4 regions of the Achromobacter animicus genome follow, and region 3 is predicted to be linked to each of the others. Evidence: predicted binding sites of a transcription regulator. Region 3 holds the regulator's gene; each other region holds the start of a gene.

Evidence for each region. Region 3 encodes FNR, which switches genes on or off when oxygen is low (the NO sensors DNR and NnrR bind a similar motif). Its sites were predicted from a motif close to TTGATNNNNATCAA; they were not measured.
Region 1: dsrO (sulfate reduction electron transfer complex DsrMKJOP subunit DsrO) is a predicted target of FNR. The motif match lies at 1,604-1,617, and genes of this name have one in related genera.
Region 2: cyoA (ubiquinol oxidase subunit II) is a predicted target of FNR. The motif match lies at 1,969-1,982, and genes of this name have one in related genera.
Region 4: AB3147_RS01020 (OmpW/AlkL family protein) is a predicted target of FNR. The motif match lies at 2,443-2,456, and genes of this name have one in related genera.

What each region holds. Positions count from the first base shown of each region.
Region 1 covers NZ_JAYGJK010000001.1:2,285,975-2,289,697, forward strand. Annotated here, with positions in the region: gene AB3147_RS10310 (pirin family protein) at 1-783, opposite strand, end outside; gene AB3147_RS10315 (DNA-deoxyinosine glycosylase) at 955-1,503, shown strand; gene dsrO (sulfate reduction electron transfer complex DsrMKJOP subunit DsrO) at 1,682-2,455, shown strand; gene nrfD (NrfD/PsrC family molybdoenzyme membrane anchor subunit) at 2,475-3,509, shown strand; gene AB3147_RS10330 (tetrathionate reductase subunit A) at 3,546-3,723, shown strand, end outside.
Region 2 covers NZ_JAYGJK010000001.1:4,891,382-4,895,104, reverse strand. Annotated here, with positions in the region: gene cyoB (cytochrome o ubiquinol oxidase subunit I) at 1-975, opposite strand, end outside; gene cyoA (ubiquinol oxidase subunit II) at 978-1,886, opposite strand; gene AB3147_RS22425 (response regulator transcription factor) at 2,144-2,695, opposite strand; gene AB3147_RS22420 (ATP-binding protein) at 2,701-3,723, opposite strand, start outside.
Region 3 covers NZ_JAYGJK010000001.1:3,916,715-3,920,437, forward strand. Annotated here, with positions in the region: gene AB3147_RS17890 (gamma-glutamylcyclotransferase family protein) at 68-502, shown strand; gene fnr (fumarate/nitrate reduction transcriptional regulator Fnr) at 600-1,328, shown strand; gene AB3147_RS17900 (hypothetical protein) at 1,343-2,512, shown strand; gene AB3147_RS17905 (ArsR/SmtB family transcription factor) at 2,588-3,025, shown strand; gene AB3147_RS17910 (SRPBCC family protein) at 2,926-3,375, shown strand; gene AB3147_RS17915 (DUF899 domain-containing protein) at 3,455-3,723, shown strand, end outside.
Region 4 covers NZ_JAYGJK010000001.1:218,703-222,425, forward strand. Annotated here, with positions in the region: gene AB3147_RS01010 (YbfB/YjiJ family MFS transporter) at 1-759, opposite strand, end outside; gene AB3147_RS01015 (LysR family transcriptional regulator) at 825-1,697, shown strand; gene AB3147_RS01020 (OmpW/AlkL family protein) at 1,737-2,378, opposite strand; gene AB3147_RS01025 (glutamate synthase subunit beta) at 2,582-3,723, opposite strand, start outside.

The DNA.
Region 1 (3,723 bases), 1.6 Mb from region 3:
TCCGTAGCCAACGACCGGCTCATCGATCGGCTCGCCGCTCAGGATCAGGAACACGGCGTCGTTATTCGCTTCGACCGTGATGTCCTCCCCCTCTTGCGAGAACAGCGCCAACTGCGCATCCCGCGCAACGGCTTCGCCGTTGACCAGAACCGTACCGCGCAGCATGACGAGCATGCTGTTGCGGCCCGCCGGAATCGGGAAGGTTGCCGTCTTACCCGCAGCAAGCTTCACATCCCACACATCCATCGGCGTGAAAGTCCGCGCCGGCCCCGCCTGGCCACCGTAGCTGCCCGCGATCACGCGCAGCGAACCCGCGTCATCCGGCAACGCCACGACCGGAATGTCCGCATTGAGAATCCCCTGATAACCGGCCGGCGCCTTCTTGTCCTTGGCGGGCAGATTGACCCAGAGCTGCACCATCTCCAGTTTTCCGCCCGTGCGGGTGAAGGCGTGGGAATGGAATTCCTCGTGCAGGATGCCGGAAGCCGCCGTCATCCACTGGACGTCGCCGGGGCCGATGACGCCGCCGTTGCCGGTGGAGTCGCGGTGTTCGACTTCGCCGCTGTAGACGATGGTCACGGTCTCAAAGCCGCGATGCGGGTGCTGGCCGACGCCGCGGGGCTGGCTGGCCGGGCCGAAGTCGGCGGGGCCGGCGTAGTCCAGCAGCAGGAACGGGCTGGTGTCGCGGCCCTTGTCGTTGTACGAGAACATGGAGCGCACCGGAAATCCGTCGCCCACCCAGTGGGGACGGGGGCTGGCGTGCACGCCTAGGATCTTCTTCATGGTGAGGTTTCCTGTTGCGCGGCCCCTTCGGGGCCGTTCGTCATAGGCAAGAAGATAAGGGCGGAATGCCGATATCGGTAGTGCCCGTGGCTGATAAGCACTGTTCCATGCGGCGAACGATCATCGCGGGGCGGCAGGGCACGCCCGCGCCGGGCGGGTATCCTTCCGGGCATGGACAAGATCAGGGACAAAATCGCGGCGGCGCGGTGCGAGACGGTGGTGACGGGATTTGCCCCGGTCGTGGGGGAGGGGGCGCGCGTGCTGGTGCTGGGCTCCATGCCCGGCGTGGCCTCGCTGCGGCAGGTGCAGTACTACGCGCATCCGCGCAATGCGTTCTGGCCCCTGGCAGCGCGGATCTTCGGGTTCGATCCCGGCCTGGACTACGACGAGCGTTTGCGCGCGTTGCAGGCTAACGGCGTGGCGCTGTGGGATGTGTTGCAGGCCTGTGAGCGGCCGGGCAGTCTGGATGCCGACATCCGGGGCGATACGTTGGTGCCGAACGATTTCCAGGCATTTTTGAGCCTTCACCCGTCCATCGGGCGCATCTGCTTCAACGGTGCGAAGGCCGCGGCAATGTTCCGGCGGCATGTGCTGCCCGCATTGCCGGCCCCCGGGCTGGAATTCTTCGAACTGCCCTCGACCAGTCCCGCCCATGCGGCTGCCAGTTTCGAGCAGAAGCTGGCGGCGTGGGAGCCGGCATTGAAGTTTCCGACGCGCTGAAGCTGCAACCCCCGGCCAGATCGCATTGCCGTCTATTCCGCACGTCCGAAGCACAAACCGCGATCGCACATGCTGCCGCCGCCTCGACTCCGTCCCCGAATTGACAGATATCAAGGCTCTATATAACTACAGGTGATAAGTTAATTTCCGTAACACTTAAACGTTTCGGAGTTTAACGATGCACACCCCCCACAGCCCCCCGGAAACGCCGCTCCCGGGCAAACGCGGTTTCCTGAAAGGGCTCCTAGGCCTGGGCGCCGCCGCCTCGGTCATTCCCATCCACGCCGAGGCCGCGCCGGGTCTCAATGGCCAACCGCCGCGCCGGCCTGGCATGGCCGGCAAGCGCTACGGCATGGTCGTCGACATGCGCAAGTGCATCGGCTGCCAGTCCTGTACGGTGAGCTGTTCGCTGGAAAACGTACCGCCCATCGGACAGTTCCGCACCACCGTCCTGCAGTACGAAGTCACGCCCGATACCGGCGGCCCCTGTTCGATGGTCATGCTGCCGCGCCTGTGCAACCACTGCGACAAGCCGCCCTGTGTGCCGGTCTGTCCGGTGCAGGCCACGTTTCAGCGCGAGGACGGCATCGTGCTGGTCGATAACGCGCGCTGCGTGGGTTGCGGCTATTGCGTGCAGGCCTGTCCCTATGACGCCCGCTTCATCAATCACGAGACCCAGACTGCGGACAAATGCACGTTCTGCGAGCACCGGCTGGAAGCCGGACTGCTGCCGGCATGCGTGGAAAGCTGTGTGGGCGGCGCGCGCGTGATCGGCGACATGAACGATCCGGACAGCGCGATATCCCGGCTGCTGGCCGAACACAAGGCCGACATCAAGGTGCTCAAGCCCGAGATGGAGACCGATCCCCACGTCTTTTACATCGGCCTGCCCGATGCGTTCGTGCATCAGGTCGACGGCCAGGCCGGCGTGCGCCTGGCGGGCGGTCACTGACACGGAAGGGGAGACTCTCATGCGAATTTCTGAATTGCTCACGCCGGTATACGACGCGGCCTGGTTGCCCTGGGCCGTGCAGTATTTCTTTCTGATCGGCATCAGCGCGACCACCGCGCTGACCGGCGCCTTTGCGACGTTCGGGCGGGCGGATTCCGCCCCGCGCCGCTTGCTGCCGGCCGCGGTGACGGTGCTGCTGGTCAGCGCCATCGCCGCGCCGGTGTCGCTGCTGGCCGACCTGCATCAGCCCGGCCGTTTCTGGCACTTCTATGCGCACATCACGCCGTGGTCGTGGATGTGGCTCGGGGCGTTGCTGCTGCCGGTCTTCGTGACGCTGGCGCTGCTGTTCTGCGCGGCGTGGTGGTGGGGGCGGATCGGGTGGCTGCGGGTGGTGGCGGCGGCCCTGGCGCTGTCGGCGCTGTCCATCCTGGTCTACACCGGGGCCGAGGTAATGGTGCTGCGTTCGCGGCCGTTGTGGCACACCGTGTTCCTGCCGGTGAACTTTGCGCTGACCGCCTGGCTGGGCGCGTTGGGTGCAATGTTCCTGGTGGGCCGCTGGCTGCCCGGCGGATTGCGCGCGTTGCCGGTGGAGATGTTGCGCCGGCTGAGCGTGACCGCCGTCGTGATGATGGCGCTGGGCGCGGGGGCGTGGGTGCTGCTGGGCCTGCTGGGACTGGATCCGTCCTTCGAGGCGGCGCTGCGGCTGTTCGCGGACTTTCCGATCTGGCGCCTGAGCCTGGCGGGCGCCGTGATCACGGCCTTCTGCATCGTCGGGCTGTTGCAACGGCCGGCGCGCACGCTGGCGGCGCCGCTGCCGTCGGCCGCGTTGGCGCTGACGATGCTGGGCGCGGCGTGGATCTTCCGCTGGGTGGTCTTCATGAGCGTGCAGGGCGTGCCCAAGTACGGCGCAGGACTCTACCTGTACGACATGCCGTGGGGCAGCGACGGGCTGCTCGGCATGGTGGGCGTGCTGGGGCTGTGCGTGGCGCTGATCACCGCCGTCACCTGGGCCCTGGACATCTTCCCCGCGCGCGCACGCGCCGTGGCCGCCTGAGCGCGCCGAGTCGATAAGCACATGGATAAGAAAGCAATGGACAAGCAACACGAAACCGATAAGCGCCGCGACGCAGATGATGGCCCGGACCAGCCGCGCGACGAGGCACGGCGCAAGCTGATGATGCGCGGCGGCATGGTGGCCGGCGGCATGGCGGCGTTTGCGGCGGGCTATGGCGACACGGTCGTCAAGGCGGTGAAGGGCCTGGCGCAGG
Region 2 (3,723 bases), 970 kb from region 3:
CACGCCGATGGCGGCCGTGGCGTAAACCATGGACTTGTAGCCGAACAGGGTCTTGCGGGCGAACGTGGCAACGATTTCCGAATACACGCCGAAGGCCGGCAGCACCAGGATGTAGACCTCGGGGTGGCCCCAGATCCAGATCAGGTTCACGTACATCATGACGTTGCCGCCACCGTCGTTCGTGAAGAAGTGCGTGCCCAGGTAGCGGTCCATCGTCAGCAGCGCCAGGGTCGCGGCCAGCACGGGGAAGGCGGCGACGATCAGGACGTTGGTGACCAGCGAGGTCCACGTGAAGATCGGCATCTTCATCAGGGTCATGCCAGGCGCACGCATGCGCAGGATGGTGACGATGAAGTTGATGCCGCTAAGTGTTGTCCCCAGCCCTGATATCTGCAGTGCCCAGAGGTAGTAATCCACCCCCACGCTTGGACTGTAGTCCAGCCCGGACAACGGCGGATACGCGAGCCAGCCGGTCGCGGCGAATTCGCCCACGAACAGCGACAGCATCATCAGCACGACGCCGGCGGCGAACAGCCAGAAGCTCAGCGAGTTCAGGAACGGGTACGCCACGTCGCGGGCGCCGATCTGCAGCGGCACGACGATGTTCATCAGCCCGGTGATGAAGGGCATCGCCATGAAGAAAATCATGATGACGCCGTGGGCGGTGAAGATCTGGTCGTAGTGGTGCGGCGGCAGGAAGCCGGCCGAGTCCGCGGACGCGACGGCAAGCTGCGTACGCATCATGATGGCGTCGGCAAAGCCGCGCAGCAGCATGATCAGCGCAACGATGATGTACATCACGCCGATGCGCTTGTGGTCGACGGTGGTGAGCCACTCCGTCCAGAGGTACTTCCACTTCTTGAAGTAGGTGATGGCGCCGAAGACCGCTAGGCCTCCCAGGCACACGGCGGCCAGCGTAACCATGACGATGGGGTCATGGTACGGAATGGCCTCGAGGGTAAGTTTCCCGAGCATTGTTAGTTGATTCCTGCGATCAGATTATTCGACGTGGAGGTGCACGTGGCGGAGTCCACGCCGGCCATCTTGGTCATCGTGCTGCCCAGAATGAAATCAAACATGGCGGGCGGCGCCGACGAATACTTCACGACCGGGTTGCGCTCGCTGCGCTTGGTCAGTTCCGCATAGACCTCGGGGGTCAGGGCGGTGGGAGCAGCCTTCGCTTCCTTGATCCAGTTGTCGAACCCTTCCTGCGACATGGCGTGCGCCTTGAAGCGCATGCCCGAGAAACCGCCGCCGCTGTAGTTGGCCGAAATGCCGGCGTAGGTGCCGATTTCGCGCGCGTTCAGGTGCAGCTTGGTCTCCATGCCGGCCATCGAATAGATCTGGCTGCCGAGCTGGGGAATGAAGAACGAGTTCATGACCGATGCCGACGTGATCCGGAAGTTGACCGGAACGTCCACGGGGAACGCGATCTCGTTGACCGTGGCGATGTCGTACTCGGGGTAGATGAAGAGCCACTTCCAATCCAGTGAAACCACCTCGATGGTCACCGGCTTGTGTTCGGACACGAGCGGCTTGTAGGGATCCAGCGCGTGCGTGGAGCGCCAGGTGATCACGGCAAGAATCGCCACGATGATACAAGGGACGGTCCAGACGACGGCTTCGATTGCCGTGGAGTGGGCCCACTTGGGCTGGTAGTCAGCTTTGGTGTTGGAAGCGCGGTACTTCCAGGCAAACGCCACGATCATGATGAGGACCGGGATCACGACGATGAGCATGAGCCCGGTCGCTGTCAGCAGCAACGTCTTTTCCTGGATGCCGATATCTCCCTTGGGGGAGAGGATTTCCATGTTGCAGCCGCCAAGCAGCATGACCGCGCCGACGCCAAATATGCGCGTAAGGGTCGCAAGGAGGGGGTGTTTCACGTACAGCCTTGGATGGAAGGTGGGAAATGCTGCAAAGCAGCAGACTGGAATGCTGCTAGGCAGCAACGTCCATCCTATCGGTTTGATCTGGGTCAAGCCTGCGACGAAAGGTCGCATTGCCTGGGAGAAATCCGGCCCAATGGCGGCGGATTCAGGGTTTTCCTAGGGGAGCAGAAGCCCCGAGGGGAGGGAGGGGGTGCGACGATATGTCGCACGTGCACATGGGGGTGTTGTAAAGATGTGTCGCCCCGCACAACTCATTCCGGAAGCACCTCGCGTTCCGGCCCCGGTTTTTTCGCCAGCTTGCGTTGCAGCGAGCGACGGTGCATGCCCAGGAGGCGCGCCGCGGCGGAAACGTTGCCGCCCGTCTCGTGCAGGGCCTGGTGAATGTGCTCCCATTCTAGGCGGTGCAACGGCGTCATGGTCGTTTCGATCGTAACCGTTTCTGGCTTCACCAGACCCAGCGTGCGCAGGATCATGGGCGCCGTCGCCGGCTTGGGCAGATAGTCGTCGGCGCCGCGCTTGATGGCTTCGACGGCGGTCGCCACGCTGGCGTAGCCGGTGACGAGCAGGATGCGCATGTCTTCGCGCAGCGCGCGCAGCGGGCGGATCAGGGTCAGGCCGGAATCTTCGCCCAGGCGCAGGTCGACCAGGGCAAAGGCCGGACGGATTTCCTCGGCCACGCGCAGGGCCTCGGCGATTCCGGTGGCGGTTCGGGTTTCCAGGCCGCGGCGCGACAGGCTGCGCTGCAGGGTGCGCACGTAGAGTTCGTCGTCGTCGATCAGCAGGCCAAGATCGTTTGCATTCATCACATTCAGGTCCCGGGGTTGCCGAGAGGCAAATAAAAGCGGATGCGGGTGCCGCCGCCTTCGGCCGCGGTCATGGTCATTTCGCCGCCCATCTGTTCCACGGTGGCGTGCGACAGGGCCAGGCCCACGCCCAGTCCTCCCGGCTTGCCGCTGTTGAACAGGCTGGTCGCCGGCAGCACGGCATGGTCGGGATCGAAACCCCGTCCGTAGTCCCGGACTTCGCCGCGCAGGGCGCCGTAACCGTATTCCAGATGCAGGTCCACGCGGGGCGCGTCGGCGGATTCCCCCGCGTCCGCGGCGTTGTTCAGCAACGCCTGCAAGAGGTGGGCGATGGCGGGATCGACGCGCAGGCTGGTGGGCAGCGTGCCCGAGCGTTGCAGGTCGATGGTCGGCCGGATCAAACGCCATTGCCCCACGACGCGAACCAGATCCACGGCGGTTGGGACCGCCAGATTGCGGATGCGTTCCCGGCACAGGGCCAGAAGCTGGCTGAGGGTGGTGACGTCTTCCCGCAGGTCTTCGTCGTCCTGGACCTCGGCGGCGATCTCGTCGGTCAGGAGCGTCATCGTGGCGAGCGGCGTGTTCAGCTCGTGCGCCATCGCGGCGGCGTGGGTGGCCAGGGCGACGATGCCTTCGTTGCGCGTGAAGCGTTCGCGCAGGCGGGCCAGCTCGCGCTCGCGGGCGCGCATGTCGGCGGCCAGGCGGGTCGAGAACACCAGCACCACCACGACCGAAATCAGGAAATTGGCGCCCAGACCCCATAGCAGCAGGGTGTGGGGGTCGACGTCGCCGCGCAGGGGCTGCCCGAAGATGGCGGCGGCGCCATAGCCCAGCACGCCGGCCAGCGCGGCGGCCAGCGCCCAGTTGCGAGGCAGCGCCAGCGCGGCCAGGGCGGTCAGGATCAGGAACATCGTGCCGAACGGGTTGCTGATGCCGCCGCTCCAGCCCACCATCCAGGCCAGCACCGCCATGTCGATGAAGAGGTGGCCGAAGGCGGTGGCGTGGGAAAGGTCGCGCGGATGGCGCAG
Region 3 (3,723 bases):
GGGTGAGACAATTTCAACACCCGGCGCCTCTCATGGTCTTCTTCGACGTGCACCAGCAAACAGAGCAATGAGCATATACGTTTTTGTGTACGGCACCCTACGGGCCGGCGAAATCAACGACCTCGCCCGGGCGGCCGCAGCGCGCGGTTTGCCGGCCGCCAGCCACGTCGGCGCGGCCAGCGTGCCCGGCATGCTGGTCGATTTTGGCGACTGGCCCGGGCTCATCCCCGTGCAGGACGGCCGGCGCGTGCGCGGCGACGTTTTCCAGGTGGAACCGGCGTTGATCGCCCTGATGGACGAGATCGAAGAATACCAGCCCGGCAAGCCCTGCTGCTTCGTGCGCCGCACGGTTACCGCCCGTCTGGAAGGCGCCGGCCCGACCAGTCTGCTGCCCTGCGAGTACTATCCGATCGACCCCGCGTTTCGGGCCGCGGCGGTCGATATCGCCGGGGAAGACTGGATTGCTCATCGCCTTTCCAGAACAAAGCAGGACGCCCGGTAAGACACCCGTAGTAACAACGGACTACAATAGACGCCTGTCTCGTGCTTCACACCCGTTCCGGCGCCCGCCGTGCAATGGGCACTCTAAAGGTCATCGTATGCAAAAACGGGTCCCCATTGCCCCTGATGCCGCCCACTGTTCCACGTGCATGCTGGGTCACGTCTGCGTTCCCGTGGGCATGGCAGCCGCCGAAGTCGAAAAGCTGGACGAACTGGTCAAAGAGCGCGTCCGCGTGGAAAAAGGCAAGACGCTCTTTTCGCTGGATCATCCGCTCGACGCCGTCTACGGCGTGCGCTTCGGCAGCTTGAAAACGCAACTTGAAGACGCCACCGGCCAGATCCAGATCACCGGCTTCCATCTGCCCGGCGAGATCGTCGGCATGGACGGCATGCTGGATGGCAAGCACGTGTCGGCCGCCGTGGCGCTCGAAGATTCCGAGGTCTGCGTCATCCGCCTGAACGAAGTCGATCGCGTCGCGTCGCACCTGCCGTCGCTGCAACAGCAATTCCGCCGCCTCATGAGCCGCGAGATCACCCGCTCGCACCAGATGCTGGCGTCGCTGGGCTCCATGCGGTCGGAACAGCGCCTGGCCGCATTCCTGTTGAACCTCTCGCAGCGCTATGCGTCGCTGGGCTACTCGTCCACCGAGTTCGTGCTGCGCATGAGCCGCGAAGAAATCGGCAACTATCTGGGCCTGACGCTGGAAACGGTCAGCCGTCTGTTCTCGCGCTTTGCCCGCGACGGCCTCATCAAGATCAACCAGCGCGAAGTCCGCATCCTGGACCTGCCCGCGCTCAAGCAACTGCTGGGACTCGAAAGCTGCTGAGGGGTCGCCGCGCCATGCGCCGCGCGCCTGCCACATCCCTGACCCGCACGGCGCTGGCGGCCTCGCTCGCCCTGGCCACCCTGCTGGCTTGCGGCGCTGCGCATGCGCAGACGCCGCTGCCCGACCCCTACGACTACGACGAAGCCACGCCCGTGCCCAAGCGCGCGGCGCCGCTGCGCTGGCAGGCGGTTGAATTGGGCCGCCCCGGAAACCGGTACAAGATGCCGGTCTACGCCAACCGGGATCTGGCCAAGGACGACCTGCGCGGCATCAAGCAAGTGCTCATCGTCATCCACGGCGTCAAGCGCGACGCCGACAACTACTACGAAACCGCCGCCGCGCTGGTCGCCGCCGACCCGGCGCGCGCCGGCGACACGCTGGTGCTGGCCCCGCGGTTTTCCGGCTCGATCGACTCGGGCTTCGCGGGCATGGCCGCCTGGCGCAAGGCCAGCTGGGAAGACGGCCAGGAAAGCGTCCAGGCCACGGGCCGGCCCGCCCCCGTCACCTCGTTCCAGGTTCTGGACGACCTGCTGCGCAGCCTGGACGACCGCAAGCGCCTGCCGTCGCTCGCCGGCCTGGTGCTTGCCGGCCATTCGGCCGGCGCGCAGTTAGTGCACCGGTATGCCGTGCTGAACAACGTGGACGGGGTGTTGCGCCGCGACGGCCTGACCCTGCGGTACGTGGTCGCCAACCCCTCTTCCTACCTGTACCTGACCAACGAACGGCCACGCGCCGACGGCAAAGGCTACGCGCCCTACGAGCGCGGCATCTGCCCCACCTACAACCAGTACAAGTACGGCACGGACAAGCTGCCCGCCTACGCCGGCGAATCCGACGATTCCCGCCTCTTCGTGCGCTACGCGGCGCGCGATGTGGTCTACCTGCTGGGCGGCGCGGACAACAACCCGGAGCACCGGCTGCTGGACAAAGCCTGCGGCGCCGAAGCCCAGGGCGCCACCCGGCTCGCGCGCGGCACCGGCTATGTCCAGTACGAGCACGTGCTGGCCGCCCGAGGCTCCAAGCCCGTCCCCCTGCGTCACAGCGCCTTCGAAGTCGGCGGCGTGGGCCACGACGGCAAGCGCATGTTCGGCTCGGTCTGCGGCGTGCGAGCGCTGCTGGGCGGCGACGCCCCGGCCAGCAACACCGCCGCGGCCTGCGACATCATCAAGCCGCGCGGCAAGTAACGCGCTTCACCCCTAGGGAAAGTCCGAAGCCATCGCGCTTGACACGCGCTGGTGGCAGACCTAAAACTTAACCTTATGGTTAAGTTAAATGATGATGCTCTCGATGCCATCTTCTCCGCGCTGGCGGATGGCACGCGCCGCCGGGTGCTGGCGGACCTGGAACAGGGCTCGGCCTCGGTCAGCACGCTGGCCCGACCCCACGCCATGTCCCTGCCCGCCTTTATGAAACACCTGCGGGTGCTGGAAGAGGCCGGCCTCATCGCGCGCGCCAAGGACGGGCGGGTCGTGCGCTGCACGTTGTCTCCCGAACCCATGCGCGCCGCCGCCGGCTGGCTGGCACGGTACGAAAGGTTCTGGACCGGCCAACTGGATTCGCTGGCGCGATATCTCTATCACGAAGAGGAAATCCACCCATGGAAAACCGAATCTCCCCCCTCGAGCTGCGGCTCCAGCGCCGCTTCGACTCCCCCGTCGAACGCGTCTGGCGAGCCTGGACCGACCCGCAAGCGCTGATGCGCTGGTTCGGCCCGGCGGGCACGCAACGCGTGTTGCTGGCCGAAACCGATGTGCGGGTGGGCGGCGCTTATGAAGTCGGCTTCATCACCGCAGACGGCGGGGAACACTACGCCAGCGGCCGCTACCAGGAAGTCGCGCTGCATCGCCGTCTGGTGTTCACCTGGGCATGGCGCGACACGCCGCAGGAAACCTCACTGATCACGCTGGACTTCACCTCGGCAGACGGGGGCACCGAGCTTGCCTTCCTGCAGACACCGTTCGTCGACGAGCCCACCCGCGACGGCCACGAGAATGGCTGGTCCGGCGCCATGGACCGGCTGGCGGACCACCTGGCCGGCAAGGCCTGAACCTGGCGCCCCGGACCTGTCCGCCGGATCCGAACTTGACCCCCGGGTCCAAGCGCCCGGCACGCAAAGGAGACGCACGATGCAAACCGATCATCCCGTCGTATCCCGCCCCCAATGGACCGTTGCCCGCGAGGCGCTGTTGCGGCGCGAAAAGGAACTGACCCACGCCTCGGACGCCCTGGCCCGCGACCGCATGGCGCTGCCGTGGGTGCGAGTGGACAAGCCCTACGCCTTTGAAGGCGCGCACGGCATGCAAGGTCTGGATGCCCTGTTCCAAGGCAGGCGCCAGCTCATCGTCTATCACTTCATGTTCAGTCCGGACTGGGAGGACGGGTGCGTGGGCTGCTC
Region 4 (3,723 bases), 3.7 Mb from region 3:
CCAGCCGAAGATCGCCGGGTCGGGAAAGATCTCTTTGGCCATGGCCGGCAGAAAGGTGGCGGGAATGATGTAGCCGACCCCGAAGACACCGTAGTGCAGCGACAGCGCGGCGATGCCGCGCGGCAGGCGGGTTTGCGGCGCGTCAGCAGCCGCCCGTCGCACGGGAGGCGATTGCCGGCTGAGTCCGGGCCACGCCGCCACGGACAACGCCAGCGCCAGGCAGCCCAGCGCGGTCCAGGTAACGCCGGCGCTCGCGTGCGACGCCATCAAGGCCAGACAGGCCAATCCCGTCAGCGCAATGCCCGCGCCCACGCCGGCATACGTCACCGCCGAAGCCGCAGCCTCGCGCGGGTCGCCGGCGGGCACCGGCCGCCATGCGACGATGCAGATGAAGGCACTGGCGCTGGCATAGCCGGCCGCCAGCCGCAGCACCGACCAGCCCGCCACGCTGTTGAGCATTGGCATGGCCAGGGTCAGCGCGGCCACGGCGGCCAGGCTGGCCGCCAGCGTGACGCGCAGCCGTCGCACCGGCCAGACGATCGCCGCCAGTGCGCCCAACAGATAGCCCGCGTAGTTGGCCGACGCCATCCAGCCGCCCTGTGTCAGCGACAGGCCGGACTCCTGCGCCATCAGCGGCCATACCGGCGTGAAGGCGAAGCGGCCGATGCCCATGGCCGCCGCCAGCGCAAGCGCCGCGGGCCAGGCCAGGCTTGTAGCGCTGGCCGAGGGGCGGGGGGAAGGGTAAGCAGGCGTTGACATGGAGCCTACTCTACGGCTGTACTTATATCTTGAATAGTGAATTATTAAGAACGTGAGTTCCCAAAATGAGAAATTTGGATCTCGACGCGCTGCAAATCTTCAAGACCGTGGCGGATCAGGGTGGCGTGGCGCGCGCCGCCGCGCATCTGAACCGGGTGCAGTCCAATGTGTCGACGCGCCTGAAGCAGCTGGAATCCTCGCTGGGAACGCCGCTCTTTCGGCGGCAGAACCGCCGACTGGTGCTGTCGGATCAGGGCCGCGTGCTGCTGTCCTACGCCGACCGCCTGCTGCGCCTGTCCGATGAGGCGCAGGCGGCCGTCCGGGAAGGCGCCCTGCAGGGCGTGCTGCGCATCGGCACCATGGAAAGCACGGCCGCCGCCCGCCTGCCCCCCATCCTGGCGGCCTATCACGCGGCCTGGCCGCAGGTGCGGATCGAGCTGGTCACCGGCACCTCGGGCGCATTGGCCGCGAAGGTGCGTAATTACGAGATCGAGGCTGCCTTCGTGGCGCAACCCTTCCCCGCAGAGGGACTGGCGGCGATGGATGCATTCAGGGAGGAATTGACGCTGATCTCGCCGTTGGCGTGGGATCCGATCGGCAGTCCGAAAGACCTGGGCAACCGCAGCGTCATCGCCTTTGCGGCGGGCTGCTCATACCGGCGCATCCTGGAGTCGTGGTTGAACCAGGAGGGCATTGCGCCCGGCAAGGTGATGGAGTTTGCGTCGTATCACGCCATCGTGGCGTGTGTGGCAGCGGGAACCGGGGTGGCGATCGTGCCGCGGTCCGTGCTGGCGGTGCTGGGGGCGGAGCATTCGGTGCGCGTGGGTGCGTTGTCCGGGTCCCATGGGCAGGCGCTTACCCAGCTGATCTGGCGCGCCGACGACGACACGCCGGCATTGCAGGCGCTGCGCAGCCGGCTTGCGCCGCCGCAGAATTGAGCGATGCGCGCGGGGCCGCGCGCATCGTCAGGCCAGCGATCAGAAGCGGTAACCAACGCCCACCGTGGCCACCCACGGGTCGATGCGCGCGGTGCCGACGCGTTCGCCGTCCAGCGTCACCTTCGACTTGATGTCGATGTAGCGGATGTCGGCGTTCATGAACCAGCGATCATTGATCTTGATGTCCGCGCCCAGTTGCGCGGCCACGCCCCAGGAATCGCCCAGCTTCAGGTTCGAGCCCTTGAGCGCGCCCTCGGCCTTGGTGTCGAAGAAGTGGGTGTAGTTGATGCCGACGCCGATGTACGGCTGGATCATGCTGTCGGGCAGGATGTGCCATTGCAGGCTGAGCGTGGGGGGCAGTTGCTTGGAGGAGCCGATCTTGCCCAGGCCGCCGCTGCCGCTGACGTCATGCTGGAAGGGCCAGGCGCCCAGCAGTTCGATACCGATGTTGCGGGTGGCCATGTAGGCCAGGGTGAAGCTGGGGCGCACGTTGTTGTTCACGTCTAGCTTGACGCTGCCGTCGAGCACGGTGCCATTGTTTTGCGAGGGGCGGACTTGCGTGACGCCGACGCGGAACAGCACGTCGCCCGCTTCGTGGGCGTGGGCGGGAGCGGCAAAGGCGCCGGCAGCGATCAAACCGGCAATGGCGGTGGCGCGGATACGCCCGTTCAGCGAAAACATTTTCTTCTCCGATCTTTCCGTGTGGGGTGAGACGACAGGTTCTCAGACCGCCCCGTCCCCGTTCTTGACGTGTGTCAATTCGTGAAAAGACCGTTTTCAGAAAGTGGTTATGTCGCAACAACTGCGGTTAACCGCAACGCAAAGGCAAAAAAAACGCCGCCGGTGCGCGAGGCAACCGGCGGCGTTGATATGTCGCAATACGATCAACGCGGCAATTCGCTGCTTCCCATCAGGTAGGCGTCGACCGAGCGCGCACACTGGCGGCCTTCGCGGATGGCCCACACGACCAGCGACTGGCCGCGGCGCATGTCGCCGGCGGTGAAGACCTTTTCCACATTGGTGCGGTAGTCGTCGGTGTTGGCGCGCACATTGCCGCGGCCATCGCGATCCACGCCGAACGCGTCCAGCACGTTCTGCACCGGCGACACGAAGCCCATGGCCAGCAGCACCAGATCCGCCTTGATCTCGAACTCCGAGCCTTCGACTTCGCGCATCTTCATCTGGCCGGTGGCGTCGTCCTTGAACCATTCGACGCGCGCGCCGACCAGCTTCTCGACCTTGCCGTTGGCGCCCTTGAGCAGCTTGGTGGTCACCGACCAGTCGCGGTCGCAGCCTTCCTCGTGCGAGGACGACGTGCGCATCTTCAGCGGCCAGTACGGCCACGTCATGGCCTTGTTTTCGGACTCGGGCGGCTGGGGCATCAGTTCGAACTGCGTGACCGATGCGGCGCCGTGGCGGTTGCTGGTGCCGACGCAGTCGGAACCCGTATCGCCGCCGCCGATCACCACCACGTGCTTGCCCTTGGCCAGCGTCTGGTTGGTGAGGCGGTCGCCCGCCACGGCCTTGTTCTGCTGACGCAGGAAGTCCATGGCGAAGTACACGCCGTCGAGCTCGCGGCCCGGCACCGGCAGATCGCGCGGCGTTTCCGAGCCACCGCTCATCACGACGGCGTCGAATTCGGCCATCAGCGATTTCGGCGTGCGCACCGTCAGGCCATCGGCAACGGGATCCTTCGGATCGCCGACGTAGGTCGACGGCGCGAATTCCACGCCCTCGGCTTCCATCTGCGAGATGCGGCGGTCGATCTGGTGCTTTTCGAGCTTGAAGTCGGGGATGCCGTAGCGCAGCAGGCCGCCGATGCGATCGCTCTTTTCGAACAGGGTCACGGAGTGGCCGGCGCGCGCCAGTTGCTGCGCGCATGCCATGCCGGCGGGGCCCGAGCCCACGACGGCGACCTTCTTGCCCGTCTTGCGCGCCGGCACTTGCGGCGCGACCCAGCCTTCGGCCCAACCCTTGTCGATGATCGCGTGCTCGATGGACTTGATGCCCACGGCGTCGCTGTTGA